Regions from separate parts of the Pseudomonas sp. NBRC 111131 genome, predicted to be linked through region 3. Evidence: predicted binding sites of a transcription regulator. Region 3 holds the regulator's gene; each other region holds the start of a gene.

Region 1 (7,706 bases), on a different contig from region 3:
ACTGAGGCCATACTGGTCGCTGAAATAACCGGGCAGGGCACTGGCCAGGCCGATGAAGCCGCCGAAGGTGACGCTGTAGAAGAACATGAACCACCAGCTGTCGCGGTCACCCAGGGCTTTGAGGTAATCGGCCATGGCCTTTGGCGTTGGCCGATGGGGTGCATTGCGCGCGAGCAGGGCGAACAATGCCAAGGTCAGGGTCAAGGGGATAACGGCGAAACCAAACACGTTGTTCCAGCCGAAACCTGCGGCTAGCACAGGCGCCAGCAAGGCGGCAAAAACGGTGCCGGAGTTGCCTGCACCGGCGATGCCCATTGCCTTGCCCTGATGCTGTGGCGGGTACCACTGCGAGGCCAGCGGCAATGAAACGGCGAACGAGGCGCCGGCAACGCCAAGGAACACGCCGAGCAACAGGGCCTGCTCATAGCTATGGACACCCAGGTACCAGGCCCCAGCCAGGGCACCGATAACGATCACCTGGCCGATCAGCCCGGCAGTCTTAGGCGAAAGACGGTCGACCAGCAGGCCCATGACAAAGCGCAGCACTGCCCCCGCCAGAATCGGTGTCGCCACCATCAGGCCCCGTTGCTGTGCGCTCAGTTGCAGATCGGTGGCGATCTGCACCGCCAGGGGGCCAAGCAGGTACCAGACCATGAAGCTCAGGTCGAAATACAGAAAGGCGGCGAACAGCGTGGGCACATGCCCGGATTTCCAGAAGCTGGTACTCATCGAACACCTCATTGGGCAATGCAACGGAAACGAAAAGACGCCGCTACCCGACCCACTGGCGTGGAGGGGGAGCGACGTCTTTGTCGAGGGTCTGTGGGCAACCGCCGTTGGCTACCGGTGCACTTTATCCAGCAAAAGCTGGGCCAAGCTGGCGCGCCTGGGGCTTCAGCCCAGCATCTCGTGCATGGCTATGATCTGATCAGCCACCTGGATCAACTTCTGCTGTCGGCTCATGGCCTGCCGGCGCATCAGGGTGTAGGCCTGCTCTTCGTTGCAGTCCTTCATCGTCATCAGCAAGCCCTTGGCCTGCTCGATGCGTTTGCGCTCGGCAAGCTGCTGGTCGCGCGCCAGCAACTGCGCCTTGAGTGCCTGGTCGCTTTCGAAGCGGGCCATGGCGACATCCAGAATCGGCTGCAGCCGAGCGGCGTGGATGCCTTCGACGATGTACGCGCTGACACCCGCCTGGATCGCCTGGCGCATCACCCCAGGGTCATGCTCGTCGGTAAACAGCACGATCGGGCGAGGCTGGTCGCGGCTGACCAGCACCACCTGTTCCATCACGTCGCGATCGGGGGAGTCAGTGTCGATCAACACCACGTCGGGGCGCACTGATTCGACGCAGGCGGGCAGGTCGATGGTCAGGTCCGGCGCCTCGATTACTTCGAAGCCTGCTTCGCGCAGGGCGGCCTTGAGGCGGCCGAGCTTGTTCTGGGTATCGTCGATCAGCAGGATGCGCAGCATGGTGATGGCCCTCACAGACCGATACGAGCATCGGGCAGTTCGCCCAGCGCATGCAGACTGAAGCTGCGGGCATAGCCGTGCGGGTCGCTGCCATCCCAGCGGATACCATCGATCAACAGGCTGCTGCGCATCGGCAGGTCCGGACAATGCACACCCAGGGCTTGCGCCGCTTCCCGATACAAGGCCCATTGCTGGACCTGGCGGGCGACGCCGAGATAGTCGGGGTCATCACGCAGCAGGCCCCAACGGCGGAACTGAGTCATGAACCACATGCCGTCGGACAGGTAAGGCAGGTTGGCCCGGCCTTGGTCGAACAGGCGCAGGGCGTGATGGTCGTGCCAGTGGTTGCCCAGCCCATCCTGGTAGTCGCCGAGCAGGCGTGGTTCGATGGTGCCCAGGGCGGTGTCCAGGTAAGCGCTGCCGCTGAGCAACTGCGCGGTGCTGCGACGGTTCTCTGGGCTCTGTTCGATGAAGCGGCCGGCAGCGAGGATGGCTTTGACCAGGGCGCGCGCACTGTTGGGGTACTGTTCGACGAAGGCGCGGGCGCTGGCCAGAACCTTTTCGGGGTGGTCGGGCCAGACCGTCTGGCTGGTGGCCAGGGTGAACCCTTGGCCTTGAGCCACGGCCGCCGCTGCCCAAGGCTCGCCGACACAGAACCCGTCGATTCGCCCGGCCTGAACGTGCGCTGCCATCTGGGCGGGAGGGACCACCACGCTGTCGACATCGTGCAAGGGGTGAATGCCTTGGCTGGCCAGCCAGTAATACAGCCACATGGCATGGGTGCCGGTGGGGAAGGTCTGTGCGAAGGTCAGTCGTGCGCTTTGTTGGTGCACCAGGCGAGCCAGTGCTTCAGGGCTGGTCACGCCCTGGCGCTGCAGGGCAGGGGAGAGGTTGATGGCCTGGGCGTTCTGATTCAGCCCCATCAGCACCGCCATGTCGCTGGCCGGCACGCCACCTATGCCCAGGTGCACGGCGTACACCAGGCCGTACAGGCAGTGCGCGGCATCCAGTTCGCCAGTGGCCAGCTTGTCGCGCAGGCCGGCCCATGAACCTTGGCGTTTGAGGGTCAGGGACAGCCCCTGTTGCTGGGCGAAGCCCTGGGTGGCGGCAACCACCACCGAGGCGCAATCGGTCAGGGCCATGAAGCCGATGTTGAGGCTGGGTTTCTCCGGGGCATCGCTGCCGTTTACCCATGCCAGGGCTGATGTAGTCACAAATATCCCCGCCTGTACTGAATAGGCACTGTGCAAGCGATGTAGCAACCCATGTGCCAAGGCGCTCCCAGGATTTGCTGTCATGCCAGCCGCACGCTGGCTATAATCGCAGCCTCATTCACCCCTGAGCCTTGCCCGCCCATGTATACCCTGGCCCGCCAGCTGCTGTTCAAGCTTTCTCCGGAAACCTCCCATGACCTGTCCCTGGACCTGATCGGCGCCGGTGGCCGCCTTGGTCTCAACGGTGTGCTGTGCAAGCAGCCCGCAGCGTTGCCGGTGAGCGTGATGGGCTTGAACTTTGCCAACCCGGTTGGCCTGGCTGCGGGTCTGGACAAGAATGGCGCGGCCATCGATGGCTTTGCCCAGCTGGGCTTTGGTTTCGTCGAGATCGGCACGGTCACCCCGCGACCGCAACCGGGCAACCCCAAGCCGCGGCTGTTCCGCCTGCCAGAAGCCACGGCGATCATCAACCGTATGGGCTTCAACAACCTGGGCGTCGATCATCTGCTCGAGCGGGTACGTGCTTCGCGCTATGACGGTGTGCTGGGTATCAACATTGGCAAGAACTTCGATACCCCGGTCGAGCGCGCGGTAGACGATTACCTGATCTGCCTGAGCAAGGTCTATGCCCAGGCCAGTTACATCACCGTCAACGTCAGTTCACCGAATACCCCAGGCCTGCGCAGCCTGCAGTTCGGCGACTCGCTCAAGCAGTTGCTCGATGCGTTGGCCGAGCGCCGCGAGCAGTTGGCGGGTGAACAGGGCAAGCGCGTACCGCTGGCGATCAAGATTGCCCCGGACATGAGCGACGAGGAAACCGCACTGGTGGCCGCTGCACTGATGACGTCGGGGATGGACGCGGTGATCGCTACCAACACCACCCTGGGCCGTGAGGGCGTTGAAGGGCTGCCATATGGGGGCGAAGCGGGTGGTTTGTCGGGGGCGCCGGTGCTGAGCAAGAGCACCCATATCGTCAAGGTGCTGGCAGGTGAGCTGGGTGGCAAGCTGCCGATCATTGCGGCCGGCGGCATTACCGAAGGCCGACACGCCGCCGAGAAGATTGCTGCCGGCGCCAGCCTGGTGCAAATCTATTCGGGCTTCATCTACAAAGGGCCCGCATTGATCCGTGAAGCCGTGGATGCGATCGCGGCCATGCCCCGCGGATAAACCGCACGCATAAAAAAGGGCCCCTTGAAGGGGCCCCTGGGCCTTAGCCCGCCGCCCGGATGGGGCGTGCATGGTGACTCGAATTCAGTGTCCTCGTTCAGCCAACGGCGTGATTTTCGTTGAGTCTATGGATGCCAGCGGTGCCAGTCATTCCGTCCCAGTTATCACCGCGACCTTCGCGCCAGCCGTTAATCCAGGCTTGGCGAACTGAAGGAAGATTGAAAGGGCAAAGTTCGCGGGATTTGCCGGTGACCCCGTATTGGTAGCCACGTGAATATGCTCTTTCCAACGGATCACGCTTAAGTCTTCTCATAGGGTGTTGCCCTCACTTGTTGACTGTAATGTCCCGTCGGCCTCTCCGAGGCCGGGCAGAGTCGTTCTGCCGGTGTGCGCCCGCTGCCGGCGTGGCGGGCTGAAAGTGCCGCCTCGTTGCGAAGCGGCCTAAGACCAGTTCTAACGAATGCGAGTCACGCTGGGAATGATCGATTTGTCATAAGCACGTAACCTTTCCGAGGGTGAAGGGATAAGTAAATAAATGCGACTCAACCTTATTTGCTGTTGAGGCCGCTATGATCGGGGTTTGCTGACGCTTGACGTCATTTCGCCAGCGCTGCAGCGTGATGACAGAAATAATTTGAAATGCGACGAAGGGTCACATGCGCCCTGATGTCGACGGAAATTTTTAGTACTGCCTGATGATCTAAGCTGTTTCTGCCACTGGGCGAGCACGGATCGATCAGGCGGCCCGGACCGTCCGCTGCCCACCTGTTGGCAGCGGCGGCCACTCGGACGCTTGCTGGAAGGGCGTTCGGGCAAACATCGGCGGGGCGATGCGTCGCCTCGTCACTTTAATAGCCCAAGGCTCTGGAAAACACATGTCGGACCGTTTCGAACTCTATCTCACCTGCCCCAAAGGCCTGGAAGGCCTGCTTGCCGAAGAGGCCAGAGGCCTGGGCCTCGAAGAGGTGCGTGAGCACACCTCGGCCATCCGCGGCGAGGCCGACATGGAAACCGCCTACAGCCTGTGCCTCTGGTCGCGCCTGGCCAACCGCGTGTTGCTGGTGCTAAAGCGCTTCAACATGAAGAACGCCGACGACCTTTACGATGGCGTCCACGCGGTTGATTGGGCTGACCACCTGGCCGCCGACGGGACCCTGGCCGTGGAATTCAGCGGCCATGGTTCGGGCATCGACAACACCCACTTTGGCGCGCTCAAGGTCAAGGATGCGATTGTCGACAAACTGCGCAACCGCGAAGGCCTGCGCCCATCGGTGGAAAAGATCGACCCCGATGTGCGCGTGCACCTGCGGCTGGACCGTGGCGAGGCGATCCTCTCGCTGGACCTCTCCGGCCATAGCCTGCACCAGCGTGGCTACCGCCTGCAGCAAGGCGCTGCGCCGCTGAAGGAAAACCTGGCGGCGGCGGTGCTGATCCGCGCCGGCTGGCCACGCATTGCCGCTGAAGGCGGCGCCCTTGCCGACCCGATGTGTGGTGTGGGCACCTTCCTGGTCGAGGCGGCGATGATGGCTGCCGACATCGCCCCGAACCTCAAACGTGAGCGTTGGGGGTTCAGCGCCTGGCTGGGCCATGTGCCGGCCACCTGGCGCAAGGTCCACGAGCAGGCACAGGCCCGCGCGCACGCTGGCCTGGCCAAGCCACCCCTGTGGATCCGTGGCTACGAGGCCGACCCTCGGCTGATCCAGCCGGGGCGCAACAACGTCGAGCGCGCCGGCCTGGGTGACTGGGTCAAGATCTACCAGGGTGAAGTCGCCAGTTTCGAACCACGTCCGGACCAGAACCAGAAGGGCCTGGTCATCAGCAACCCGCCGTATGGCGAGCGCCTGGGCGACGAGGCCAGCTTGCTGTACCTCTACCAGAACCTCGGCGAACGCCTGCGCCAGGCGTGCATGGGCTGGGAGGCGGCAGTGTTTACCGGTGCGCCGGAGCTGGGCAAGCGCATGGGCATCCGCAGCCACAAGCAATATGCGTTCTGGAACGGCGCATTGCCGTGCAAGCTGCTGCTGTTCAAGGTGCAGCCTGACCAGTTCGTCACTGGCGAGCGCCGCGAGGCCCAGGCTGAACACACTGACACGCGACGCCAGGTGCCGGTGGCCAATGAGCCGGCACGCCTGTCCGAAGGCGCGCAGATGTTCGCCAATCGCCTGCAGAAAAACCTCAAGCAGCTAGGCAAGTGGGCGCGCAAGGAACAGGTCGACTGCTATCGCCTATACGATGCTGACATGCCCGAGTACGCCCTGGCCGTCGACCTCTACCAGGATTGGGTACACGTGCAGGAGTACGCTGCGCCCCGCTCGATCGATCCGGAAAAGGCCCAGTCACGTTTGCTGGATGCGTTGGCAGCGATCCCCCAGGTGCTGGGCATTGACCCGCAGCGTGTGGTGCTCAAGCGCCGCGAGCGGCAAAGTGGCACCCGTCAGTATGAACGCCAGGCCACCGAGGGGCGTTTCCAGGAGGTGAACGAAGGTGGCGTCAAGCTGCTGGTCAACCTCACCGACTACCTCGATACCGGGCTGTTCCTCGACCACCGCCCGATGCGCATGCGCATCCAGCGCGAAGCGGCGGGCAAGCGTTTCCTCAATCTGTTCTGCTATACCGCTACCGCCAGCGTGCATGCCGCCAAAGGGGGGGCACGCAGCACCACCAGCGTCGATCTGTCCAAGACCTACCTGGACTGGGCACGTCGCAACCTTGCGCTCAACGGCTTCTCCGAGCGCAACCGCCTGGAGCAGGGGGATGTCATGGCCTGGCTGGAAGCCAACCGCGACAGCTATGACCTGATCTTCATCGACCCGCCAACGTTCTCCAATTCCAAACGTATGGAAGGGGTGTTCGACGTTCAGCGCGATCACGTGCAACTGCTCGACCTGGCGATGGCACGCCTGGCGCCCGGAGGGGTGCTGTATTTTTCCAACAACTTCCGCAAGTTCCAGCTTGATGAGCACTTGCAGGCGCGCTATGTGGTCGAGGAAATCACCGCCCAGACCCTGGACCCGGACTTTGCCCGTAACAATCGCATTCACCGCGCCTGGCGCCTGCAATTGCGGTGAAACGACCAGCTGCGTTGCAGGGCTAATGGCCAATAGCTATAACTCAGCACAGGGCCAGAATGTTCGCAGGACGCTGACGTTGACGAGATCAATCTATGTCGAAGTATGGCGTGCGTGCGAAGGTACTGGGCCTGGGCAGCGAGGCGATGGCTGCCTGGGGGGTGGCCCTGGTGGCACTGGTGGCCGGTGGCATGCTGTCGGTAGCCTTGGCGCTGGCCACACAGGCGTTCTACATGCAGCAGTTGCGCCAGCGCTTCGAGCTGTTGGCCAGTGAGCGCTTTAGCCGTATAGCCGAGCGTTTCGATGATCAGCAGCAGCGCCTCGATGGTTTGCGGCGCTACTTCAGCTTCTCCAATGAAATCACCCCTCGCGAATTCGACGGCTATGCCCGGCCCTTGTTACGCCGCACCCAGGCCTATTCCTGGGCACCGCGGGTCGAGCACGCCCAGCGGCGCGAGTTCGAACGCCAGGCCAGTGCCTGGCTGGGGCAGCCCTATGCGATTCGCGATCTCGATGACCAGGGCAACTGGCATGCCGCGCCACCTCGCGATTACTACTTCCCGGTGCTCTACACCCAGGCTACCCGCTTGCAGGGGCAGCCCTACGGGCTGGACCTGCGTGGCCAGGCCAAACGTGCCCAAACCCTGCAGCGTGCCGTCCTGCCCGGCAGCATGGCGGTGTCTGAGCCATTGGACATGATCAATGTGGTTGCGGACTATTCCCGTGGGCTGCTGATGGTCGCGCCAGTATTTTCCGACGCGCAGGCTGATGGCCCGGCAGCAGGTTA
Region 2 (7,706 bases), on a different contig from region 3:
GTCAACGTGGGCGATGATGGCGATGTTACGCAGATTTTCGATCACAACTGTATCTCGATCAGAGGATTCGGTTGCCGCCAGTCTAGGCGGCCAATATGAAGTTAAAAGCTCAGCGGGCCCGGCGGTCGGGAGGGCGATGGCGGATGCTGCCGCCATACAGCCCTGGCGTCTTATGTCGGACGATAAACACGCACATTGGCATGTCCCTCACTGAGCAGGTGGTGTGCGTGCAAACGGCTCATCACACCTTTGTCGCAATACAGCAGGTACTGGCGAGTTTCATCCAGCTGCTTGAACTTGCTGTTGATCGCATAGAACGGCATGACCTGGACCTCAACGCCCTCGATCACCAGGGGCTCGTCCTCCTGGGCATCGGGGTGACGGATGTCGATGACGATCTGCCCAGGCAGGGCTTCGTGCACTTCCTCGATTTCCACGTCCTTGCCCAACTCGTCGATCACATGGTCGATCGAAATGAACTTGGCACGCTCCAGGGCACGCTCCAGCACGGCCATGTCGAACTGTTTCTCTTCATGCTCCATGCGGTGGCGCTTGGCGTGGGTGGTCGGGTTAACCGAGATCACGCCACAGTACTCAGGCATGTGCTTGGCGAAGTCGGCCGTGCCGATTTCGGTTGCCTGGTCGATGATGTCCTGCTTGTGGGTGGCCAGCAGCGGGCGCAGCACCAGCTTTTCAGTCGCCGAATCGATGATCGACAGGTTCGGCAGGGTCTGGCTGGAAACCTGGGAAATAGCCTCGCCGGTGACCAGCGCGTCGATCTGCAGGCGGTCGGCCATGCGTGCAGCCGCGCGCAGCATCATGCGCTTGAGCGTAACGCCCATGTAACTGTTGTCGACTTTGTTGAGAATCTCGCCGACCACTTCTTCGAACGGCACGCTGATGAACAGCACGCGCTGGCTGCTGCCGTACTTTTTCCACAGGTAGTGCGCCACTTCCATCACTCCCAACTCGTGGGCGCGGCCACCGAGATTGAAGAAGCAGAAGTGGGTCATCAGGCCACGACGCATCATCTGATAGGCCGCCACGGTGGAGTCAAAGCCGCCAGACATCAGTACCAGGGTCTGCTCGAGCGCGCCCAGCGGATAGCCGCCGATACCCTGATGCTGATTGTGGATCACGTACAGGCGCTGATCGCGGATCTCGATGCGCACCAGGATCTCTGGGGTCTTCAGGTCGATACCGGCGGCGCCGCACTGCTGGCGCAACTGGCTGCCGACGTAGCGGTCGACATCCATCGAGGTGAAGTCATGGTGCCCACCCCGCTTGCAACGCACGGCAAAGCGCTTGCCGGCCAGCAAGTGGCCGAAGTGGTGTTTGCACTTGGCGACGATATCGTCGAAATCACCCAGCGGGTATTGCTCGACCTGCAGGAAATGGGTGATACCCGGGGTGCAGGTGAGGCGCTCGATCATTTCACGCTGGACCTTCTCGTCCTCGACGCGGGTGACCACTTCGAGATTGTCCCAGACACCATCAACCACGAGCTCCGGATCGAGGTCCTTGAGCACGTTGCGGATGTTCTTGCCGAGCTGGCGAATGAAGCGCTTGCGCACCGGCCGGCTTTTGATGGTGATCTCTGGGAAGACTTTGACGATAAGTTTCATTGGTTTAACAGCGCGCGCAGGGCCTGCCGAAAATGAGGGGCGCGAATTATATCGGAAATTGCTCAGGATTTGACCAACTTTTGTACAGAAGGTTGGATTTATATTGGCCGCACCGGCCCATCGCCGGTAAGTCGGCGCCCGCAAGGCAACCCAGCGGTGCGGGACCGGCAGGCAGACGGCAAGGCCCTTAAAGGAAGCACAGATCCTTCACGACGCACCTTTATGGTGCAGATGACTTTGATGCCGCCTCTAAAGGGTGCACTTTTGCCCAGTGACCCTAACGCAAACACCCGCAAACGCCCCCTTTTACCCCGCCCTCGCCATTTTCGGGCACTGGCATGCAAATTGCTCCCTTGTGAGGCAGGTAAGCTTGGCCGACTATCCGCGCCCGGCGACACCCTTTTTCCAGGGCAGCGGCCAACTGCGCCCTCGACCATCCGGAGGACAACATGTCGAAGTCGGTTCAACTCATCAAAGATCATGACGTCAAGTGGATTGATCTGCGTTTCACGGACACCAAAGGCATTCAGCATCACGTGACCATGCCAGCGCGTGATGCTCTGGACGAAGACTTCTTCGAAGTCGGCAAGATGTTCGACGGCTCCTCCATCGCTGGCTGGAAAGGTATCGAAGCCTCCGACATGATCCTGATGCCGGTCGACGAAACTGCCGTCCTGGACCCGTTCACCGAAGAACCGACCCTGATCCTCACCTGCGACATCGTCGACCCGTCGAGCATGCAAGGCTACGATCGTGACCCACGCGGGATCGCCAAGCGCGCCGAAGAGTACCTGAAGAGCACCGGCATCGGTGACACCGTATTCGCTGGCCCAGAGCCAGAATTCTTCATCTTCGACGAAGTGAAGTTCCAGTCGGACATTTCCGGCTCGATGTTCAAGATCTTCTCCGAGCAAGGCTCGTGGATGACCGGCGCTGACGTGGAAGGCGGCAACAAAGGCCACCGTCCTGGCGTGAAAGGCGGCTACTTCCCAGTTCCGCCGTTCGACCACGACCACGAAATCCGTACTGCCATGTGCAACGCTCTGGAAGAGATGGGCCAGACCGTTGAAGTTCACCACCACGAGGTGGCGACTGCCGGTCAGAACGAAATCGGCGTCAAGTTCAACACCCTGGTGAAGAAAGCGGACGAAGTACAGGCCCTGAAATACGTCGTGCACAACGTTGCCGACGCTTACGGCCGTACCGCCACCTTCATGCCGAAGCCACTCTACGGCGACAACGGCTCGGGCATGCACGTGCACATGTCGATCTGGAAAGACGGCAAGAACACCTTCGCAGGCGAAGGCTACGCCGGCCTGTCCGACACCGCCCTGTACTTCATCGGCGGTATCATCAAGCACGGCAAGGCCCTGAACGGCTTCACCAACCCGTCGACCAACTCCTACAAGCGTCTGGTCCCAGGCTTCGAAGCCCCGGTAATGCTGGCCTACTCGGCTCGCAACCGTTCCGCCTCGATCCGCATTCCTTACGTCGGCAGCCCGAAGGCCCGCCGTATCGAAGCGCGTTTCCCGGACCCATCGGCCAACCCATACCTGGCCTTCGCGGCCCTGTTGATGGCTGGCCTGGACGGCATCCAGAACAAGATCCACCCAGGCGATGCTGCCGACAAGAACCTGTATGACTTGCCGCCTGAAGAGGCCAAAGACATCCCGCAAGTTTGCGGCAGCCTGAAAGAAGCTCTGGAAGAGCTGGATAAAGGCCGTGCGTTCCTGACCAAGGGCGGCGTGTTCTCCGACGACTTCATCGATGCCTTCATCGAACTGAAGAGCGAAGAAGAGATCAAGGTCCGCACCTTCGTGCACCCACTGGAATACGAGCTGTACTACAGCTGCTGATCTGATCGGCGCCTCGCGCCGATTGCATCACCCCAAACGGCCTTCTTCGGAAGGCCGTTTTTGTTTTTACGCACGTTCAATTCAGACGTCGCCTACAACCAGAGCCTGCTCCCCTGCCCAACAATCGGATCTCCTCGCATCAAGGAGATCACCATGCGCCTCGCCCCAGTTACCCTCGCGCTCACGCTCGGCCTGCTCGGCTGCCAGAATGCCTCACCACCACAAACTGAGTTCGCCCCCTTACTGTCGCGCATCGAGCAGCGACTGGACCTCGCCAGCGCCGTCGCGGGCCACAAGTGGGACCACCAACTCCCTGTACAAGCGACCGATCGTGAACACCAGGTATTGGCTCAGGTCCGCGAAGCCGCACCCCACTTCGGCCTCAGCCCTGGCCGCGCCACTGCTTTTTTCGATGACCAGATCGAAGCCAGCAAACTCATCCAGTACAGCCTGCTGAACCGTTGGGCCGCCCGGGGCAAACGCCCCGCCACTACAGCGCTGGACCTTGCCGACGACATTCGCCCGCGCCTTGACGAGCTCCAGGCCACACTGCTTTTCGAACTGGCTCGTTTCGACCAACAACCGCTGGCACAGTGCCGGAAAAAACTCGCGCAGGCCCTGGCAAGGCGTAGCGACGAACCTGTACGCCATCAGGCACTGGTTCGCGCCACAGCAAACCTGTGCGCGGCACGCTAAGCATGCCAATGCTCTATATTGGTGCGTAATAAACCCCCGCGACCCGCAAAGAGGCCCAAAACAGGTCACGTGAAACGGTAAAGCCGAATATTCTGGCCCGTTTGAGCGCAATTTCAGGTCTTTATCAAGGAATCCCGCTTCTTTTCGGAGCCTTGGTTTGTTTCTTGCATTTTCCTGGCATCAGCGGATCCATAGCGCGCTCGCCCTTGGTTCGACCAAGGGCATGCCAGCGCCAAAAGAGGTCAACGACGCCTTATGACCATCAGCGATGCACAGCACCGTCTGCTTCTGGACAACCTGACCACGGCCACGCTTCTGCTCAACGCAGAACTGCGCCTTGAATACATGAACCCGGCAGCAGAAATGCTTCTGGCCGTCAGCGGGCAGCGCAGCCATGGGCAGTTCATCAGCGAGCTGTTCACCGAATCGACCGAGGCGCTCAATTCCCTGCGTCAGGCCGTCGAACAGGCGCACCCGTTCACCAAGCGTGAAGCCCAGCTGACCTCGCTGACCGGGCAAACCATCACCGTCGACTACGCCGTGACGCCGATCCTGCACCAGGGCGACACCTTACTGCTGCTGGAGGTGCACCCCCGTGACCGCCTGCTGCGCATCACTAAGGAAGAGGCCCAGCTGAGCAAGCAGGAAACCACCAAGATGTTGGTGCGCGGCCTGGCCCACGAAATAAAGAACCCGCTCGGCGGCATTCGTGGCGCGGCGCAGCTGCTGGCCCGCGAGTTGCCCGAAGACGGCCTGCGCGACTACACCAACGTGATCATCGAAGAGGCCGACCGCCTGCGTAACCTGGTCGACCGGATGCTCGGCTCCAACAAGCTGCCCTCCCTGGCCATGACCAACATCCACGAGGTGCTGGAGCGGGTCTGCAGCCTGGTCGAGGCAGAAAGCCAGGGCTGCATCACCTTGGTGCGCGATTACGACCCGAGCCTGCCGGATGTACTGATCGACCGCGAGCAGATGATCCAGGCCGTGCTGAACATCGTGCGCAACGCCATGCAGGCGATCAGCTCGCAGAACGAACTGCGCCTTGGCCGCATCACCCTGCGCAGCCGCGCGATGCGCCAGTTCACCATTGGCCATGTGCGCCACCGCCTGGTGGCCCGTGTCGAGATCATCGACAACGGCCCGGGCATTCCCAGTGAACTGCAGGACACCCTCTTCTATCCCATGGTCAGCGGCCGCCCGGACGGTACCGGGCTAGGTCTGGCCATCACCCAGAACATCATCAGCCAGCACCAGGGCCTGATCGAGTGTGAAAGCCACGCAGGGCACACCGCCTTCTCGATCTTCCTGCCTCTGGAACAAGGAGCCACCCCTCATGAGCCGAAGTGAAACCGTATGGATCGTCGACGATGATCGCTCCATCCGCTGGGTCCTGGAAAAAGCCCTGCAACAGGAAGGCATGACCACCCAGAGCTTCGACAGCGCCGATGGCGTGATGGGTCGTCTGGCTCGACAGCAGCCGGATGTGATCATTTCCGACATTCGCATGCCCGGCGCCAGCGGCCTGGACCTGTTGGCACAGATCCGCGAACAGCACCCGCGCCTGCCAGTCATCATCATGACGGCCCATTCCGACCTGGACAGTGCCGTAGCCTCCTACCAGGGGGGCGCCTTCGAGTACCTGCCCAAACCATTCGACGTGGACGAAGCGGTATCGCTGGTCAAGCGGGCCAACCAGCACGCCCAGGAGCAACAAGGCCTCGATGTGCCTCAGGTCCTGGCCCGCACACCGGAAATCATCGGCGAAGCGCCGGCGATGCAGGAGGTGTTCCGCGCCATCGGTCGCCTCAGCCACTCCAACATCACGGTGTTGATCAACGGTGAATCGGGTACCGGTAAAGAGTTGGTCGCCCACGCCCTGCACCGCCACAGCCCGCGCGCGGCTTCGCCGTTCATTGCCCTGAACATGGCGGCCATTCCCAAGGACTTGATGGAGTCCGAACTGTTCGGGCATGAGAAAGGCGCTTTCACCGGTGCGGCGAACCTGCGGCGCGGGCGCTTCGAACAGGCTGACGGCGGCACACTGTTCCTCGACGAAATCGGCGACATGCCAGCGGACACTCAGACCCGCTTACTGCGCGTGCTCGCCGATGGTGAGTTCTATCGGGTGGGCGGCCATGTGCCAGTAAAAGTCGATGTGCGCATCATCGCCGCGACTCACCAGAATCTCGAATCACTCGTACAGGCGGGCAAGTTCCGCGAAGACTTGTTCCACCGCCTGAATGTAATCCGTATCCATATCCCACGCCTGGCGGATCGTCGCGAAGATATCCCCGCCCTGGCCCGGCACTTCCTGGGCCGTGCTGCACAGGAGCTGGCCGTCGAGCCAAAGCTGCTGAAGCCGGAAACCGAAGAGTTCATCCGCAACCTGCCCTGGCCCGGCAATGTGCGTCAGCTGGAGAACACCTGCCGCTGGATTACCGTGATGGCCTCCAGCCGCGAAGTGCTGATCGGCGATTTGCCGCCCGAGCTGCTCAACCTGCCGCACGATACCGTGCCCGTGACCAATTGGGAGCAGGCCCTGCGCCAATGGGCCGATCAGGCGCTGGCACGCGGGCAGTCTAACTTGCTCGACAGCGCCGTACCCAGCTTTGAACGGATCATGATCGAGACGGCGCTCAAGCATACCGCCGGGCGGCGTCGCGATGCAGCGGTGCTGCTCGGCTGGGGGCGCAATACCCTGACCCGCAAGATCAAGGAGCTGGGGATGAATGTGGATGGCGGGGATGATGATGAAGGTGAAGACCACTGACACTCACGTGAACCCGTAAGACGTTTGGGGCTGCTTTGCAGCCCTCTTCATTTCAGCTTCATGCACCGAAGCTGTGCCCGCCGCACCGCCCCAAGGCACAACCCCCCCTCGAAACACAGCCAGATAGCCCTGCCCCCCCCTGTTTCCGGGCATTTTCAAAACTGGCACGCCACCTGCAATAAGCACTGTATCTCCAGTTTCGGGGGCCTCGGTACATGCAGGCCGGGTGAACCCCTCTTTTATTCGCAGCCACTCCCGCTTTTGGGGGACCTCGGTACAGGCAGGCCGGGACATCCCCTCTTTTATTCGTGCAGCCTCACCTGCACCCGCCAGCGCCCAGCGTCCTCTGCACCGGTCCACTCGCCGTGCAGGGGGCGCGCAGCGATCACGGTCAGCAACAAGCCTTCCTCGCTTTTCTGCAAGCGCCAACCCACGGGCTTGCCTTGCAGGCTCAGTTGCCCGCGCTGGGCCTTGCCCTCGGCCTCGAACAGTAACGCTACCGTTCCTTCAACGTTCTCGCCATGCAGCCTGGGCTCGTCGCTGAACCACAGGTCCAACCCATCCTGCACCACCTCCACCTGCTCTAGCACACGCTCTTCGGGCGCGGTCAAGCGGCCGATCATCAGGCCGACCATAAGCCCGACGATGGCCAGTGAAAGTAACACCCGCGGGAAGGCCTTCGAACGCAAGTCGGGTTCGGGGGTAGAATGCCCGTCATCTTCATGCCTGGAGCCGTGCATGTTTCACGTCATCCTT
Region 3 (7,706 bases):
GGTCACACTGGTGACTACGCCCGACCTGCACATGTACCGGGGCACCGAATACCCCTGGCACGTACAGAGCGCGCGTGCCGAGGTCAACCCGGACGGCACCGAGGTCGAACTGATCGACCAGGTGCGCGTGGCCCGTACCGACGAAAAACAGCGTGAAACCATCATTACCAGCTCACGCATGACCGTGTTCCCGCAGAAGCAATATGCGCAGACCGATCAAGCCGTTAGAATCGACGGCGCCGGTGGTACAACTACGGGCAAAGGAATGAAAGCGTATTTGAAAGAAGGCAGGATGGACCTGCTCTCTAACGTAAGAGGACAGTATGAGGCTCGTTAAAACCCTCCCCCTTTTGCTCAGCCTGAGCGCAGCACTGGGAAGCGCGAGCGCCTTCGCCCTGCCGACCGACCGTGACCAGCCGATCCGCATCCAGGCCGACAACGCGCACCTGGACGACAAGCAAGGCGTGGCCACCTATACCGGCGACGTGATCATCACCCAAGGCTCCATGATGATCAAAGGCAACACCGTGACCATGACCCGTGCCGCCAATGGCGACATCGACGTGGTGACCTCGGTGGGCAACCTGGCCTACTTCGAGCAGCAGCAGAGCGCCGCCAAGCCCGACAAAATGAAAGGCTGGGCCGTGACCATCCAGTACCAGGCGCAGAAAGACACGGTGATCCTGACTGACCGCGCCAAGGTCGAGAACGAAAGCAACACCACCGAAGGCGAGAAGATCGTCTACAACACCAAGACCCAGGTTGCGACCGCCGGTCGCGGTGGCAACGTGACCCAGCCACGTCAGCGCATCGACATGGTGATCCAGCCGAAGAAGAAGGCCGAGTAAATGGCAACCCTCAAAGCCCAGCACCTGGCCAAGAGCTACAAGGGGCGTCAGGTCGTGCGTGACGTCAGCCTGTCGATCGACAGCGGCCAGATCGTCGGCCTGCTCGGCCCCAACGGCGCCGGCAAGACCACCTGCTTCTACATGATCGTCGGCCTGGTCCAGGCCGATCAGGGCCGCGTCCTGATCGACAGCCTCGATGTCAGCCACCAGCCCATGCACGGCCGCGCTCGCGCCGGTATCGGCTACCTGCCGCAGGAAGCCTCGATCTTCCGCAAGCTGTCGGTGGCCGACAATATCATGGCCATCCTCGAGACCCGCAAGGAACTCGACCGCGATGGCCGCCGCAAGGAGCTGGAAAGCCTGTTGCAGGAGTTCCACATCAGCCACATCCGCGACAACCTCGGCATGAGCCTGTCCGGGGGCGAGCGCCGCCGGGTCGAAATTGCCCGCGCCCTCGCGACCGCACCAAAGTTCATCCTGCTCGACGAACCTTTTGCCGGCGTCGACCCGATCTCGGTCGGCGACATCAAGCAGATCATCCACCACCTCAAGGCCAAGGGCATCGGCGTACTGATCACCGACCACAACGTCCGTGAAACCCTGGATATCTGCGAAACCGCGTACATCGTCAACGATGGCCAGCTGATCGCCGAAGGCGATGCCCAGACCATCCTGGCCAACGACCTGGTCAAAGAGGTCTACCTGGGTCACGAGTTCCGGCTCTGACCCCGGGACGCGCCTGGAGCACTGGCTTTCCCGCCCTGGCGGGGTTTAAGTTGTTACAGTGCTCTAGGCAAACGCTACAATTTAAGGCATAAAACTTGCTTGAATTTGGCGCCTCGGCGCCCTCGTGTAGTGGATGGCGCATGCGCGCCGGCGAACAAGGTATTAAGCCCCTGCCATGAAACCATCGCTCGTCCTAAAAATGGGCCAGCAACTGACGATGACCCCGCAGTTGCAACAGGCCATCCGCCTACTTCAGCTCTCCACCCTGGACCTTCAGCAGGAAATCCAGGAAGCGCTGGAGTCCAATCCGATGCTCGAACGTCAGGAAGACGGCGACGACTTCGACAACAGCGACCCAATGGCGGACAACGCCGAGAACAAGCCGGCCGCCGAGGTCCAGGACAACAGCTTCCAGGAAAGCACCAGCAGTGCCGAAAGCCTGGAAGACGGTGAGTGGAACGAGCGAATCCCCAATGAACTTCCGGTCGACACGGCCTGGGAAGACATTTACCAGACCAGCGCCAGCAGCCTGCCGAGCAACGATGATGACGAGTGGGATTTCACCACCCGCACCTCGGCCGGCGAGAGCCTGCAAAGCCACCTGCTGTGGCAGCTGAACCTGGCACCGATGTCCGATACCGACCGACTGATCGCCGTCACCTTGATCGACAGCATCAACGGCCAGGGCTACCTGGAAGACACGCTCGAAGAGATTTGCGCAGGCTTCGACCCGGAGCTGGACATCGAGCTTGACGAGGTCGAAGCGGTATTGCACCGCATCCAGCAGTTCGAGCCAGCAGGTGTCGGCGCGCGCAACCTGGGCGAATGCCTGTTGCTGCAATTGCGCCAACTGCCGGCCAACACACCCTGGATGGCCGAGGCCAAGCGCCTGGTCACCGATTTCATCGACCTGCTCGGCAGCCGCGACTATAGCCAGCTGATGCGCCGGATGAAACTCAAGGAAGACGAGCTGCGCCAGGTCATTGAGCTGGTACAGAGCCTCAACCCACGTCCTGGCTCGCAGATCGAGTCGAGCGAGCCAGAATACGTGGTACCCGATGTCATCGTGCGCAAGGACAGCGACCGCTGGCTGGTCGAGCTGAACCAGGAAGCGATCCCCCGCCTGCGGGTCAACCCGCAGTATGCCGGGTTCGTCCGCCGTGCCGACACCAGCGCCGACAACACCTTCATGCGCAACCAGCTGCAGGAAGCTCGGTGGTTCATTAAAAGCCTGCAAAGCCGCAACGAAACGCTGATGAAGGTCGCCACCCAGATCGTCGAGCATCAACGCGGTTTCCTCGACTACGGCGACGAGGCGATGAAACCTCTGGTGCTGCACGACATCGCCGAAGCGGTGGGCATGCACGAATCGACCATTTCGCGGGTGACCACGCAGAAATACATGCATACCCCCCGCGGCATCTACGAACTGAAATACTTTTTCTCAAGCCATGTGAGCACCGCCGAAGGCGGAGAATGCTCGTCCACGGCCATCCGCGCGATCATCAAGAAACTGGTAGCGGCGGAAAATCAGAAAAAGCCATTGAGTGACAGCAAGATCGCTGGTTTACTGGAGGCACAAGGCATCCAGGTAGCCCGTCGCACCGTCGCCAAGTACCGCGAGTCCCTCGGCATCGCACCGTCGAGCGAGCGCAAGCGACTGATGTAGCCCCTGAGATGTGCCATAGCGTTTGTGGGGCAGGTGCAATACCTGCCTCTTTATGCACGGGCAACAAAGGAGAAGCTGTATGCAAGTCAATATCAGTGGACAGCATGTAGAAGTCACTCAGCCGCTGCGCGATTATGTGCTTGAAAAGCTCGCCCGCGTGGAGAGTCACTTCGACAAGATCACCAACGTGCAGGTCATCATGAAAGTCGAGAAGCTGCAGCAGAAGGTCGAAGCGACCTTGCAGATTCCCGGCGGCGAAGTGGTTGCCAACGCCGAACACGAAGACATGTATGCAGCGATCGACGCCCTGGCCGACAAGCTCGACCGCCAACTGAAAAAACACAAGGAAAAACAGCAAAGCCTGCTGCAAGGTGCAGCCGCCCGCTGATCCCCCTCATCCATGATCCGACTTGAAACCATCCTGACCCCCGGCCGTTCCCTCGTGAACGTGCCGGGCGGCAGTAAGAAACGCGCCCTTGAAAAGGTCGCCAACCTCATTGCCGAACAAGTACCCGAGTTGGAGATGCAGGTCGTCTTCGAAAAACTCATCGCTCGTGAAAAGCTCGGCTCCACCGGCTTCGGTAATGGCATTGCCATTCCCCACTGCCGGATCGAAGGATGCACTGCCCCCGTCAGCGCCTTGCTGCACCTGGACGCTCCAATCGACTACGACGCCATCGATGGTGCGCCGGTCGACCTGCTGTTCGTCCTGCTGGTGCCCGAGGCTGCCACCGACGCCCATCTCGAATTGCTGCGCCAGATTGCCAGCATGCTCGATCGCAAGGAGGTCCGCGATCGCCTGCGTGCTGCCAATAGCAGCGAGGCCCTGTACCAGGTTGTCCTGGACGTACAGAACGAGCACTGAACATGCGCCTGATCATCGTCAGCGGCCGGTCCGGCTCCGGCAAGAGTACCGCCCTCGATGTGCTGGAAGACAACGGCTATTACTGTATCGACAACCTGCCCGCCGGCCTGCTGCCGCAACTGGCGGAAAACGCGCTGATCAATACCGAGCTGCTGCAACCCAAGGTGGCCGTTTCGATCGATGCGCGTAACCTGCCGAGCCACTTGTCGCGCTTTCCGGACCTGCTGGCAGAAGCCCGTGGCCGCCATATCCAATGTGACGTGCTGTTTCTCGACGCCGACGAAGACACGCTGCTCAAGCGCTTCTCCGAGACGCGACGGCGCCACCCGTTGACCAACGCAGACCGCTCGCTGGCGGAGGCAATCCGCGTGGAAAGCGAGTTGCTCGGGCCGATCTCCGACCTTGCCGACCTGAAGATCGACACCACCAACCTCAACCTCTACCAACTGCGCGACTCGATCAAGCTGCGCTTGCTCAACCAGCCCGAGCCCGGCACCGCCTTCCTGGTCGAATCATTTGGCTTCAAGCGAGGCATGCCGGTCGACGCCGACGTGGTGTTCGATGTGCGCTGTCTGCCCAACCCCTACTGGAAGCCTGAGCTGCGCGAGCATTCCGGCCTGGATCAACCGGTAATCGACTACCTTGCCGCACAGCCGGATGTCGAAGAAATGTTCAACGACATTTCCAGCTACCTGCTCAAATGGCTGCCACGCTTTGCTGCCAGCAATCGCGCCTATGTCACTATCGCCATCGGCTGCACCGGCGGCCACCACCGCTCGGTGTACATCACCGAACGCCTTGGCCAATTGCTGCAACAGTCCCTGAAAAACGTCCAGGTCCGCCACCGCGACCTCTAGCCCACAGGATCCGCACCACGATGCCCGCCCGCGAAATCACCATCATCAACAAGCTGGGGCTACACGCCCGGGCGGCAGCCAAGTTCGTCGGCGTGGCCGGGCGTTTCCCCTGCCAGGTGCGGGTCGGGCGTGCGCCTGACAAGCTGGTTGACGGCAAGAGCATCATGGCCGTGATGATGCTGGCTGCGGGCAAAGGCACCCAGGTGCACCTGCACACCGAAGGTGAGCAAGACAGCGAAGCCCTGGAGGCGCTGGTGACGTTGATCAACAACTACTTCGACGAAGGCGAATAACGGCGTCATCTTCGCCGAGTGACCAGCACGCTGACAAAGACAGCTCCCGCTCCAGGTCCTTCACGACATCGCTGTATCCATCACCATCATCAGGCAAAACCCGATACATAGCCCAAGGCTGGCCAAGCGGTGGTGCCCGTTGCTGCGCGACTCGGGGATGATTTCCTGGGTCACCACCAACAACATCGCGCCCGCTGCACAGGCCAGGCCCAGAGGCAATAGCAGCTGTGCAACATTCACCAGCCAGGCACAGATCACTGCCGCCAGGGGCTCCACCAGCCCCGATGCGGCACCAATCAGAAATGCCTTGAACCGCGACATCCCCGCCCCTGCCAATACCAGCGCAATGACCAGGCCTTCGGGCACATCCTGCAAGGCAATGCCCATGGCCAGGCTGTCGGCATCGGGCATGCCGCCACCGGCTGACACACCAATGGCCATGCCTTCAGGTATGTTGTGGGCGATGATGGCGATGACGAACAACCAGATTCGCGCCGCGATCACCGGCTGGTTTTCACTGCCGACCAAGGCCTCTGGCGAAGCGCCAGACACCTTGAGGTCGACAACGAACAAGCAGAAGGCGCCGAACAACAAGCCGAAACTGACCAGGCCACCGGCACCCCACGGGCTGAAACCGAGGGCTTGTGCCGCGTCCAACCCCGGTATGATCAGGGAAAACGCTGTGGCGGCCAGCATCACGCCGGCACCAAAGCCCAGCAGGGTATCGGCCAGGGCCACTGGCATGTTGCGAATGACCAGCACCGGTACCGCGCCCAGCGCCGTCCCCAACGCGCACAATGCGCCGCCTTCCAGAGCACGCAGCATGCGCGGCTCCAGGTCCAGCCAGGCGATACCCCGTGCCACCAGCAGAGCCGTGCCGACCAGGAGCAACAAGGTGCCTAGCGCCAGGCGGAACAGGCGCACACTGCTGACAGACATCACCTCCGAGCGCATACCGGGTCGACTCACTTCAAGGCTTCGAGATAACGACGTTCCACTTCCGCCCAATCAATGACGTTGTAGAAAGCACCGATGTATTCCGGGCGACGATTCTGATACTTCAGGTAGTAGGCATGCTCCCACACATCCAGGCCGAGGATCGGCGTGTTGCCGTGCATCAGCGGGCTGTCCTGGTTGCCGCTGCTTTCCACCACCAGATGCTTCTCCGGGGTGACGCTGAGCCAGGCCCAGCCGCTGCCGAAGCGGGTCAGCGCAGCTTTGGTGAAGGCGTCCTTGAATGCCTCGAAACCACCCAGCCCTGTGTCGATGGCGTCGGCCACCTGGCCCTGTGGCTGACCACCCCCTTGCGGCGACATGACCGTCCAGAACAGTGAGTGGTTGGCGTGGCCACCACCGTGGTTGGTCACCGCACTGCGCAGGGCCTCGGGTAGTTGCTTGACTGCGCCGACGAGTTTTTCGACCGGCCATTCGGCCCACTCGGTACCTTCGATGGCAGCATTGAGGCCGTTGACATAGGTCTGGTGATGCTTGGTGTGATGAATCTCCATGGTCTGGGTATCGATGTGCGGCTCCAGCGCATCGTAGGCGTAAGGCAATGCAGGCAAGGTATGGGGCATATCAATGGATTCCGTAGGCTTGAGGGCTGGATGCCAGGCCCGGCTGGGCTGCCAGTTCACTGGCGGCTGGCACGTGGCGGTTGAGCAGGCGCTCGGTTCGCGGATACTGGCCGTACTCGGCGATGAAACTCAGGAGCTCGGTGTAGGTTCGCCCGCTGTGACGCAGTGCGGCATCTCGCAACGGCTGCGCCAGGCGGGGCTCCTGGCTGGCTTGCAGCAAGCGCTGGTGAGCAGCGCACAAGTAATCGGCACTCTCGTGCGGCTGGTTCAGGCGCAGGTGCAGGTCCGCCAGGTTGTGGTGGGCAATGACAAATGCCGCCACCGCTTCATCGACGTCATGCCAGCGCTCGAACAGCACTTGGGCCAAGGCCAGCGCTTGCAGATAGTGTTCGCGAGCATCGACCAGCTCACCCTGCTCGAACAGGCGATTGGCGGTTTCAGTGGTGCGTTTCCAGTGCTGCATGACGTTCCTCCTGCGCGCTGATGACTCATGCGCGCTGACGCGGGTCAGATTCCGCCGGCGGTGAGTTTTTCCGGGTCCAGCAGCGCCTCGAGCTGATCACGCGACAGATCGGTGTGCTCAAGCGCCACATCGATGATCGGGCGACCTTGCTTGTAGGCGGTCTTGGCGATCTCCGCGGCCTTGAGGTAGCCGATGATCGGATTTAGCGCTGTGACCAAGATCGGGTTGCGCGCCAAGGCTTCCTTGAGCTTGCCTTCGTTGACCTTGAAGGTTGCAATGGCCTTGTCGGCCAACAGGCGGCTGGCATTGGCCATCAGCTCGATGCTCTCCAACAGATTGCGGGCGATCACCGGCAACATCACGTTGAGCTCGAAGTTGCCCGATTGGCCTGCCACGGCGATGGTCGCG
Region 4 (7,706 bases), on a different contig from region 3:
GTCGATCGGGCTGCCGCGTTCGACGGAGCTGTCGAACACCTTGCCATCGATCAGCTTGCCTTCGTAGTGAACAGTGACCACGTCGGTCGGCTTGGGCTGCGGGCCGTCGGCCTTCTTGACCACTTCGTACTGCAGGCCCGAAGCGGTGGTGACAACGCCTGGCTTCTTGGCGTTTTCTTCAAGGAATTTCTTGCCGGCGGAGGCGGCTTCTTCGCTGGCCTTGGCCAGGCGCTCCTCGGCACGTTTTTGCAACGAGGTGAAAGCTTCTACCAGCTCTTCGTCCTTGATGCGCTGCTCTTTCTTGCCAACGGCATCTTCGATGCCCAGGGCCACGGCCTTGGAATCAAGGTCTTCCATGCCTTCCTGAGCCAGGCTCTTGCCCATGTTCAGGCCGATACCGTAGGAGGCTTTCTGTGCCGGAGTCTTCAGCTCGGGGGTGCTGGCTTGTTGGTCGCAGCCAGCCAATACCAGGCCTACCAGGGCAACCGCAGCCGCCAGACGATGCTGTTTCATGCTATTTCCTTGTTCATGCGCCATAAGGGCAATCAGGGTAAAGCCGCGAGCTTAGCAGGCGGCCATGACCAATGGCTACCGGCATAGGAGCGGGTTTTAGTAAGGAAGTTCAGTAGTTAAACGCTTATTCATCCAAGCGTTTGCAGCCAGTGGCCAGTATTGACCTGTTGTGCCGTTTTTGCCCGGTTACTGCGGGGGTTTATTTCACCGGATGTTGAAATACCTGCGCTCAGGGGTACTTGCCCTCGCGGTACTCCCCTGCCACCTCGCGCAGCACTTCGCACACCCACTGCCCCGGCAGGCTCTGCGGCAAGGCGGCATTGCGGCATATGCCAACCGAGCCGCCCGGCTCGCGCATGCCCAGGTCAAGCTCCACCAGCTCGCCACGGCGCAGGTCGAGCAGCACCGCATCGCGCGGCGCCACCCACAGTGCATCGCTGCCCAGCAGGTAGCGCCGGCTCAGGGCCAGCGACAGCGTCTCCAGACGCTGCGCCGGCATCTGGATGGCGCATTGCACAAACAGGCTGTCGGCATGCTGGCGGATGGTGGTGCCTGCGGGCGGCAACACCAACGGGTAACGCCCCACCAAGGCGCGCTCGACCGGCGTGGCGGCCAGCAGCGGGTGACCCGGGCGCACTACCAGGCTCATCGACTCGCTGTACAGGTGCTCGAACGAAAGGCCCTGGATCTGCGGGCTGTCGGTCATGCGCCCGACCACCAGTTCCAGTTCGCCCAGGCGTAGCTGGCCGAGCAGCTGCGCGCTCACCCCGGTGGCCACACTGAGCACCAGCGCTTCATGGCGCTGGTGCAGGCGGCACAGTACCTCGGGCATGAGCAGGCCCTCTACCGTCGACAGCACGCCGATACGCACCTGTGACGGCGCCCGCGCTTCGCCGCGCAAGCTGCTGACGCCGTCGCGCAGGGCCTGCACGCTGGGCCCGGCGTAACGCATGAAGCGCGTCCCGGCCGGGGTCAGCTCGACGCCCTGGCGACTGCGCGCGAACAGGCGTGCTTCCAGCAGGTCTTCGAGTTCCTTGAGGGTCTTGGAAATGGCCGGCTGGCTGATGGCGAGCACGTCGGCAGCCCTGGCCAGGCTGCCCTGCCGGGCGATCTCCAGGAAGCACAGCAGGTGACGGTACTTGATGCGGGTGTCGAGATTCATGCCGCAAGCTTACCGCATCGCCGCCTGCGGCGTATCCGGGTCATGCCGCCATAGTTTCACTCGTCAACCCATGATTTGAACACTCACGCACCTGTCATTTCTGCCAGTAGCAGATCCTGGCAGCATGGGGCTGAATAGGCCTTCCGATCTCTACTACACCGGGAGCTCAAAGCCATGACCCGACTCAGGAAGCCTGTACGCTCGCCCCACCCCGTCCGCCCTTTCTGCGAGGCCGCTGCGCAACAGCCTGTGGCCCCCATCGATTTCAGCTATGGCCAGAAAGGCCATGGCCACTTCACAGACAACCGCGAGGGTAACCGGGGGTCTGCGACCAGCGTGCTCAAGAGCAAAGTACGGCCGGGGCGATTCTACGTAACTGGCTATCAGGCCGATTCCGATGGTCAACACCAGGTCTTCATTGTCTGCCTGGACGAGAATGGCAAGCCAGACACCACGTTCAACGGCAGTGGTATGGTCGATTTCACCAAGCTGTCCACGGGGAACTATCTGAAAGCCGATGCGGTAGCAGAGGACGAGTCGGGCAATCTGCTGGTGAGCGTGTCGGTTATCCAAGAATCAACCACCCATCTATGGAAGCTGGGTGCCAAAGGCGAAGTCGATCCGAATTTCGGCCAAGGTAAGGGTTATGTCGACACGCGTGATTTGTTCGGTGTGGATCTTGTGCTGCAGAAACTGGCCTGTCACCGAGAAGGTACAGTTGCAACGGCTCTGCGCCGCGAAGAAGGTTTATTCATGGCGGTGGTTGTGGCCCTGAAGGCCGATGGTGGCAGGGACAGCGGCTTCGGTGAAGAGGGGTTGCTAGCCATGAGTAACCTGATTCCCGAAAGTCCGGTGCACATCCTTGACGGCATTGCCGTCATCGCCTCAAAAACCGGAGTACAGCGAATAGTCATCTCCACTTATGTGAGTCTTAATGGGGACGATCATGCCGTAACCAGTAGCCTGTCACTGCGAGGAAGTCTCGACGAGACATTCGGCGATAAAGGCCATCACTGGTCGGAGGTAGGCATTATCAACAATGGTTTTACGGTAGAAGATAGCAGCGAGCGCATCACTTTATACGGCCAGTACTACTCGATTGACGACGACAACAGCCCACCGACCCTCTACCGGCTGGATTATCAAGGCAAACCTGCAGCCGAGTTCAACAATGGCCAGGTGGTACGTTTCGACATTGACGGCGCGTGGGATCACATCGCTGAAGCCGACGGTAGCCTGATCGGATACGGTTCGTTCTATTACTTCGTCATGGCAGTGCGCTACACCTCGAGCGGCCAACTCGACACCCGCTTTGTCCCCCCCCATGGCTACGGTCAGTTTGGCGCGATCTCGCCGCAGTATGGGTTCTATTCCGATACCTACTCGATGATCATCGATACCGAAAAACAGCGCATGCTGGTGAGCGGAGAAGACGCGCAGCCGAGCTATCAGCTCCCCTGCCTGATCGCCGTTTCCTTGAAACAGGCCCAGTAGTACGCCGCTGCAGCAGAGGCAAGTTCAAAGCCTCTTTGTGGGTAAACCCGCTCCCGCAAGAGCGGGTTTACCCACAAAAGGGCCGGCACTGGCAACACAGGAAAATCAGGCTATAGCCAACTCGACAGCACCATCGTTCAACCGCACCGGCCACACCCGCAACCTCTGCCCGCCATCCTCCAGGCACTCCCCGGTCTGCAGGCTGAAATGCTGCTTGTACAACGGCGCCGCCACCACCAGTTCGCCCTGCACAGTGCCCACCAGCCCGCGGCCGATGATGTTGGCACCGGAACGCGGGTCACGGTTGTCCACCGCGTACAGCGGCTGCGCCTGCCCCGGCAGGTAGAACAACGCCACCTGCGCCCCATCGAGCCATACCACCACCCCAGAATCGGCGACCAGGTCGTCGGCCTGGCAGACCGCCTGCCAGTTCACCTGCGTTGTCACAGCAGCATTGAGCAGAGCCATCAGACAGCCTCCTCGACGGTTGGAATAAGGTGCAGGGGTGCAGCGGGGCGACGCTGCTGGCGCTCACGGATGAAATGCACATCCGGGTCGGCCCGCTGGTCGTTGACGAAGGTACGGAAGCGCTTGAGCTTTTCCGGGTCGCTGAGGGCGTTGGCCCACTCGCATTCATACTGATCGACCACGTGCTGCATTTGCGCCTCCAGCTCGGCGGCCAGGCCCAGGCTGTCGTCGAGGATCACCTGTTTGAGGTAGTCCAGGCCGCCTTCCAGGCTTTCACGCCACACCGAGGTACGTTGCAACTTGTCGGCGGTGCGGATGTAGAACATCAGCACGCGGTCGATCAGGCGCACCAGGTTTTCATCGTCCAGGTCGGTGGCAAACAGCTCGGCATGCCGTGGGCGCATGCCGCCGTTGCCGCACACGTACAAGTTCCAGCCCTTGTCGGTGGCGATCACGCCGATGTCCTTGCTCTGCGCCTCGGCGCATTCGCGGGTACAACCAGACACCGCGAACTTGAGCTTGTGCGGGCTGCGCAGGCCCTTGTAGCGGTCCTCCAGGCGCAGCGCCATGGCGACGCTGTCCTGTACGCCATACCGGCACCAGGTGCTGCCCACGCACGATTTCACCGTGCGGGTGGACTTGCCATAGGCATGGCCAGTCTCGAAGCCTGCCTCGATCAACTCGCCCCAGATCAGCGGCAGCTCATGCAACTGGGCGCCGAACAGGTCAATGCGCTGGCCGCCGGTGATCTTGGTATAGAGGTCGTATTTTTTCGCCACCTGGCCGATCACGATCAGTTTGTCAGGGGTGATTTCCCCACCGGGGATGCGTGGTACCACCGAGTACGTGCCGTTCTTCTGCATGTTGGCCATGAAGGTATCGTTGGTGTCCTGCAGCGGCACCAGGGCGGGGTCCATGATCGGCTGGTTCCAGCATGAGGCGAGGATATTGCCCACCGCTGGCTTGCAGATATCGCAACCGACATGCCCCTGGCCATGGCGCGCAAGCAGGTCGTTGAAGGTACGGATGCCTCCGACCCTTACCAGCCCGTAGAGCTCTTGCCGGGTATAGGCGAAGTGTTCGCACAGGCGCTTGTCCACGGTCACGCCTCGGGCGGTAAGCTCATGCTCGAAGACCTGCTTGAGCAGCGCCGCACAGCCGCCGCAACCGGTCGCCGCCTTGGTGCAGCCTTTGAGCGCGGCCAGGTCGCTGCAGCCACTGTCGATTGCCGCGCACACAGCACCTTTGCTGACGTTGTGGCACGAGCAAAGGGTCGCGCTGTCAGGCAATGCATCGGCGCCCAGGGTTGGCGCACCGCCGCTTTGCGGCAGGATCAGCGCGGCCGGGTCGGCCGGTGGTGCGATGCCATTCTGGACGTATTGCAGCAGGGTGTCGTAATAGCTGTTATCGCCCACCAACACGGCACCCAGCACCTGCTTGCCACTGGCATCCACTACCAGCCGGCGGTAGGCGGCGTTGGCTTCGTCGATGAAGCGGTAGCTGCGCGAGCCAGGGGTGGCCCCGTGGGCATCGCCGATGGAGCCAACATCCACACCCAGCAGCTTGAGCTTGGTCGACAGGTCGGCACCGGTGAATTCCCCTGCCTGCGCGCCCAGCAGCAGCGCCGCCAGGTTGCGCGCCATGTGGTAGCCGGGGGCGACCAGGCCGAACACGCTGCCATTCCACGAAGCGCATTCACCGATGGCGAAGATGCAGGGGTCGCTGGTGCGGCAATGATTGTCGATCACCACCCCGCCGCGCGGGGCAATCGCCAGGCCGCAGGCACGGCCCAGGGCATCCTGCGGACGGATGCCGGCGGAAAACACGACCAAGTCGGTTTCCAGGTGTTCGCCGCCGTCAAAGTTCATGCGGTAACGGTAGGCCTGGCCGGGGCTGATCGACTGGGTCGCACACGACAGGTGCACACCTACGCCCAGCGCTTCAATCTGCGCCTTGAGTGCCGCGCCGCCTTCGTTATCCAACTGGACCGGCATCAACCGGGGGGCAAACTCCACCACGTGGGCTTCCAGGCCGAGGGATTTGAGTGCATTGGCGGCCTCAAGGCCCAGCAGGCCGCCACCCACTACCACACCACGGCGGGCACCGCTGGCTGCAGCGCGGATCGCGTCGAGGTCGTCAAGGGTGCGGTACACCAGGCAGGCATTGGCGCTGGAGCCCTCGATCGACGGCACGAACGGGTAGGAGCCGGTGGCCAGGACCAACCGATCGTAGCCGTAGCGGCCTTGGGCCGTAACCACTTCGCGGCGCGCGCGGTCAATCTCGAGCACTGCTTCACCCAGGTGCAGGTGCACGCCGCTGGCGTCATAGAAGCCCGGCTCACAGAGGGCGAGGGTTTCGGCGCAGCTGCCGGCGAAGTACTCCGACAGGTGCACACGGTCGTAGGCGCGCTGGCGCTCCTGGCCGAACACCCGCAGCTCGAAGCGCGCCAGCGCGCCGCGCTCGACCAGGTGCTCGACGCAGTGATGACCGACCATACCGTTGCCGACGATGACCAGCCGCTCTCGTTGCCCACTGCTCGCTGTTGCCTTCATAAGCCGATCCTCGATCAAAAAAAAAGCGCCTGGAGCCGAAGCCCCAGGCGCCTTTGCCTGTATTCATCACGGAGTGCCCAGGTGTGATCGCCATTGATCAGTGGGCGTTGTTGTAGCTGAGCTGAAGCAGGGACTGTGCCAACCCTGACTCCTGTGCTGGCCTCTACCCGGGCAAGCCCGCGCCTAGGGAATTGGTTTGCCGCGACCCCCTGCCTGGTGAAGAACCCGCCACTGACGATGCACTTTCCCGGTGCAGCACTCCCCAACCTGGGGCACCTCAATACACATCGCGCCGATACCGCTTGGCTTTGCTCAGCGCCTCGACATAAGCATCGGCATCCGCACCACCGTGCGCCGCAATCACCTCGCGCAGTGCCGCATCCACATCCTTGGCCATGCGCCGGGCATCTCCACAGACATAGACATACGCCCCCGCTTCCAGCCACTGCCACACCTGTGCCCCCTGCTCTCGCAGGCGCTGCTGCACATAGATCTTTTCGGCCTGATCACGGGAAAACGCCGTGTCCAACCGCAGGTGGCCACTCGCCTGCCAGGCCTGCAATTGCGCCTGGTAATAAAAGTCGGTGGCTGCGCACTGCTCGCCAAAAAACAGCCAGTTGCCGCCTTTGGCACCCCGTGCCTCACGCTCCTCAAGGAAGGCACGGAACGGCGCAATCCCGGTGCCAGGGCCGATCATGATCACCGGCACGTTGTCATCCTCGGGCAGGCGAAAGTGCTTCGACACCTGCGGGAAGATCGCCACCTTCGCTGCCTGCCCGCGGTCGGCGAGAAAGCTTGAGCACACCCCCTTGCGCGCACCATAACGCACGGTGGAAACGGTCAAGTGCACCTGGCGCGGATGGGCCAACGGGCTGGAGCTGATCGAGTACAGCCGTGGCTGCAGAGGTTTGAGCAACGCGAGCCAAGTGGCCAGCGGCAGGTTCTGCGGGAACGCGCGCAACACATCGGCCAACTGCCGGCCCCACAGCCAGTCCTGCAACTGTGCCTTGCAGTCGGGCTGCAGCAAGCGCTGCAGGTCGGCGGCCTGCTGGCTGAAGACCTGCAGTTGCTGCAGGGTGACGTTGGCAATTTCCAGGTGCGATGCCAGGGCCTCGGCCAGCGGCATCGGCGCATGGCCTTTGAGCTCCACCTGGGCCTGGCCATCGAGCTGCATGAGGGCCAGCAATTCCTCGACCAGCGCCGGGCAATTGTGCGGCCATACGCCCAGGGCATCGCCAGCCGCGTAGGTGAAACCGCTGTCGGCCAGGTCGAATACCAGTTGGCGGGTTTCCTTGCCGGCGCCCGGGCCGCTAAGCAAGCGGTTTTCCAGCAAGGTCGCCGCGCAGGGGTGATGTTTGCTGTAGCTGGCAACGGCTGCAGGCTCACTGATTGGCAGTTGCGGCGCTTCGCCCCCCAGTTTGGGCAACAACGCATCAAGCCAGTTAGCGAAGGCGTCCTCGTAGTCCGGCTCACAATCAACCCGTGGCAGCAAACGGCGCCCACCCAGCTCGGCCAGG

The links. The regulator sigma-54, encoded in region 3, starts transcription at its own class of promoters, with help from an activator protein. The targets are predictions, from matches to a motif close to ANTGGCATNNANNTTGCTNT.
Region 1: a site for sigma-54 is predicted at 2,726-2,745, ahead of APH34_RS18140 (CmpA/NrtA family ABC transporter substrate-binding protein). Genes of this name have one in related genera too.
Region 2: a site for sigma-54 is predicted at 1,958-1,977, ahead of glnA (type I glutamate--ammonia ligase). Genes of this name have one in related genera too.
Region 4: a site for sigma-54 is predicted at 6,313-6,332, ahead of nirB (nitrite reductase large subunit NirB). Genes of this name have one in related genera too.

Annotation. Positions count from the first base shown of each region.
Region 1 covers NZ_BCBH01000020.1:26,325-34,030, reverse strand. Annotated here, with positions in the region: gene APH34_RS18150 (NarK/NasA family nitrate transporter) at 1-729, opposite strand, end outside; gene APH34_RS18145 (ANTAR domain-containing response regulator) at 895-1,470, opposite strand; gene APH34_RS18140 (CmpA/NrtA family ABC transporter substrate-binding protein) at 1,482-2,684, opposite strand; gene APH34_RS18135 (quinone-dependent dihydroorotate dehydrogenase) at 2,826-3,851, shown strand; gene rmf (ribosome modulation factor) at 3,949-4,164, opposite strand; gene rlmKL (bifunctional 23S rRNA (guanine(2069)-N(7))-methyltransferase RlmK/23S rRNA (guanine(2445)-N(2))-methyltransferase RlmL) at 4,727-6,919, shown strand; gene APH34_RS18125 (diguanylate cyclase) at 7,015-7,706, shown strand, end outside.
Region 2 covers NZ_BCBH01000004.1:317,750-325,455, forward strand. Annotated here, with positions in the region: gene typA (translational GTPase TypA) at 1-45, opposite strand, end outside; gene thiI (tRNA uracil 4-sulfurtransferase ThiI) at 171-1,625, opposite strand; gene glnA (type I glutamate--ammonia ligase) at 2,075-3,481, shown strand; gene APH34_RS06595 (chorismate mutase) at 3,635-4,177, shown strand; gene glnL (nitrogen regulation protein NR(II)) at 4,433-5,527, shown strand; gene ntrC (nitrogen regulation protein NR(I)) at 5,514-6,950, shown strand; gene APH34_RS06610 (hypothetical protein) at 7,253-7,690, opposite strand; gene trmL (tRNA (uridine(34)/cytosine(34)/5-carboxymethylaminomethyluridine(34)-2'-O)-methyltransferase TrmL) at 7,689-7,706, shown strand, end outside.
Region 3 covers NZ_BCBH01000008.1:77,869-85,574, forward strand. Annotated here, with positions in the region: gene lptC (LPS export ABC transporter periplasmic protein LptC) at 1-337, shown strand, start outside; gene lptA (lipopolysaccharide transport periplasmic protein LptA) at 324-848, shown strand; gene lptB (LPS export ABC transporter ATP-binding protein) at 849-1,574, shown strand; gene APH34_RS10135 (RNA polymerase factor sigma-54) at 1,750-3,243, shown strand; gene hpf (ribosome hibernation-promoting factor, HPF/YfiA family) at 3,323-3,631, shown strand; gene ptsN (PTS IIA-like nitrogen regulatory protein PtsN) at 3,644-4,108, shown strand; gene rapZ (RNase adapter RapZ) at 4,111-4,965, shown strand; gene APH34_RS10155 (HPr family phosphocarrier protein) at 4,986-5,258, shown strand; gene APH34_RS10160 (ZIP family metal transporter) at 5,319-6,212, opposite strand; gene APH34_RS10165 (superoxide dismutase) at 6,224-6,835, opposite strand; gene APH34_RS10170 (hypothetical protein) at 6,837-7,298, opposite strand; gene APH34_RS10175 (lyase family protein) at 7,343-7,706, opposite strand, start outside.
Region 4 covers NZ_BCBH01000005.1:153,679-161,384, forward strand. Annotated here, with positions in the region: gene APH34_RS07320 (FKBP-type peptidyl-prolyl cis-trans isomerase) at 1-513, opposite strand, end outside; gene pcaQ (pca operon transcription factor PcaQ) at 743-1,675, opposite strand; gene APH34_RS07330 (hypothetical protein) at 1,850-3,169, shown strand; gene nirD (nitrite reductase small subunit NirD) at 3,275-3,637, opposite strand; gene nirB (nitrite reductase large subunit NirB) at 3,637-6,189, opposite strand; gene APH34_RS07345 (bifunctional nitrate reductase/sulfite reductase flavoprotein subunit alpha) at 6,467-7,706, opposite strand, start outside.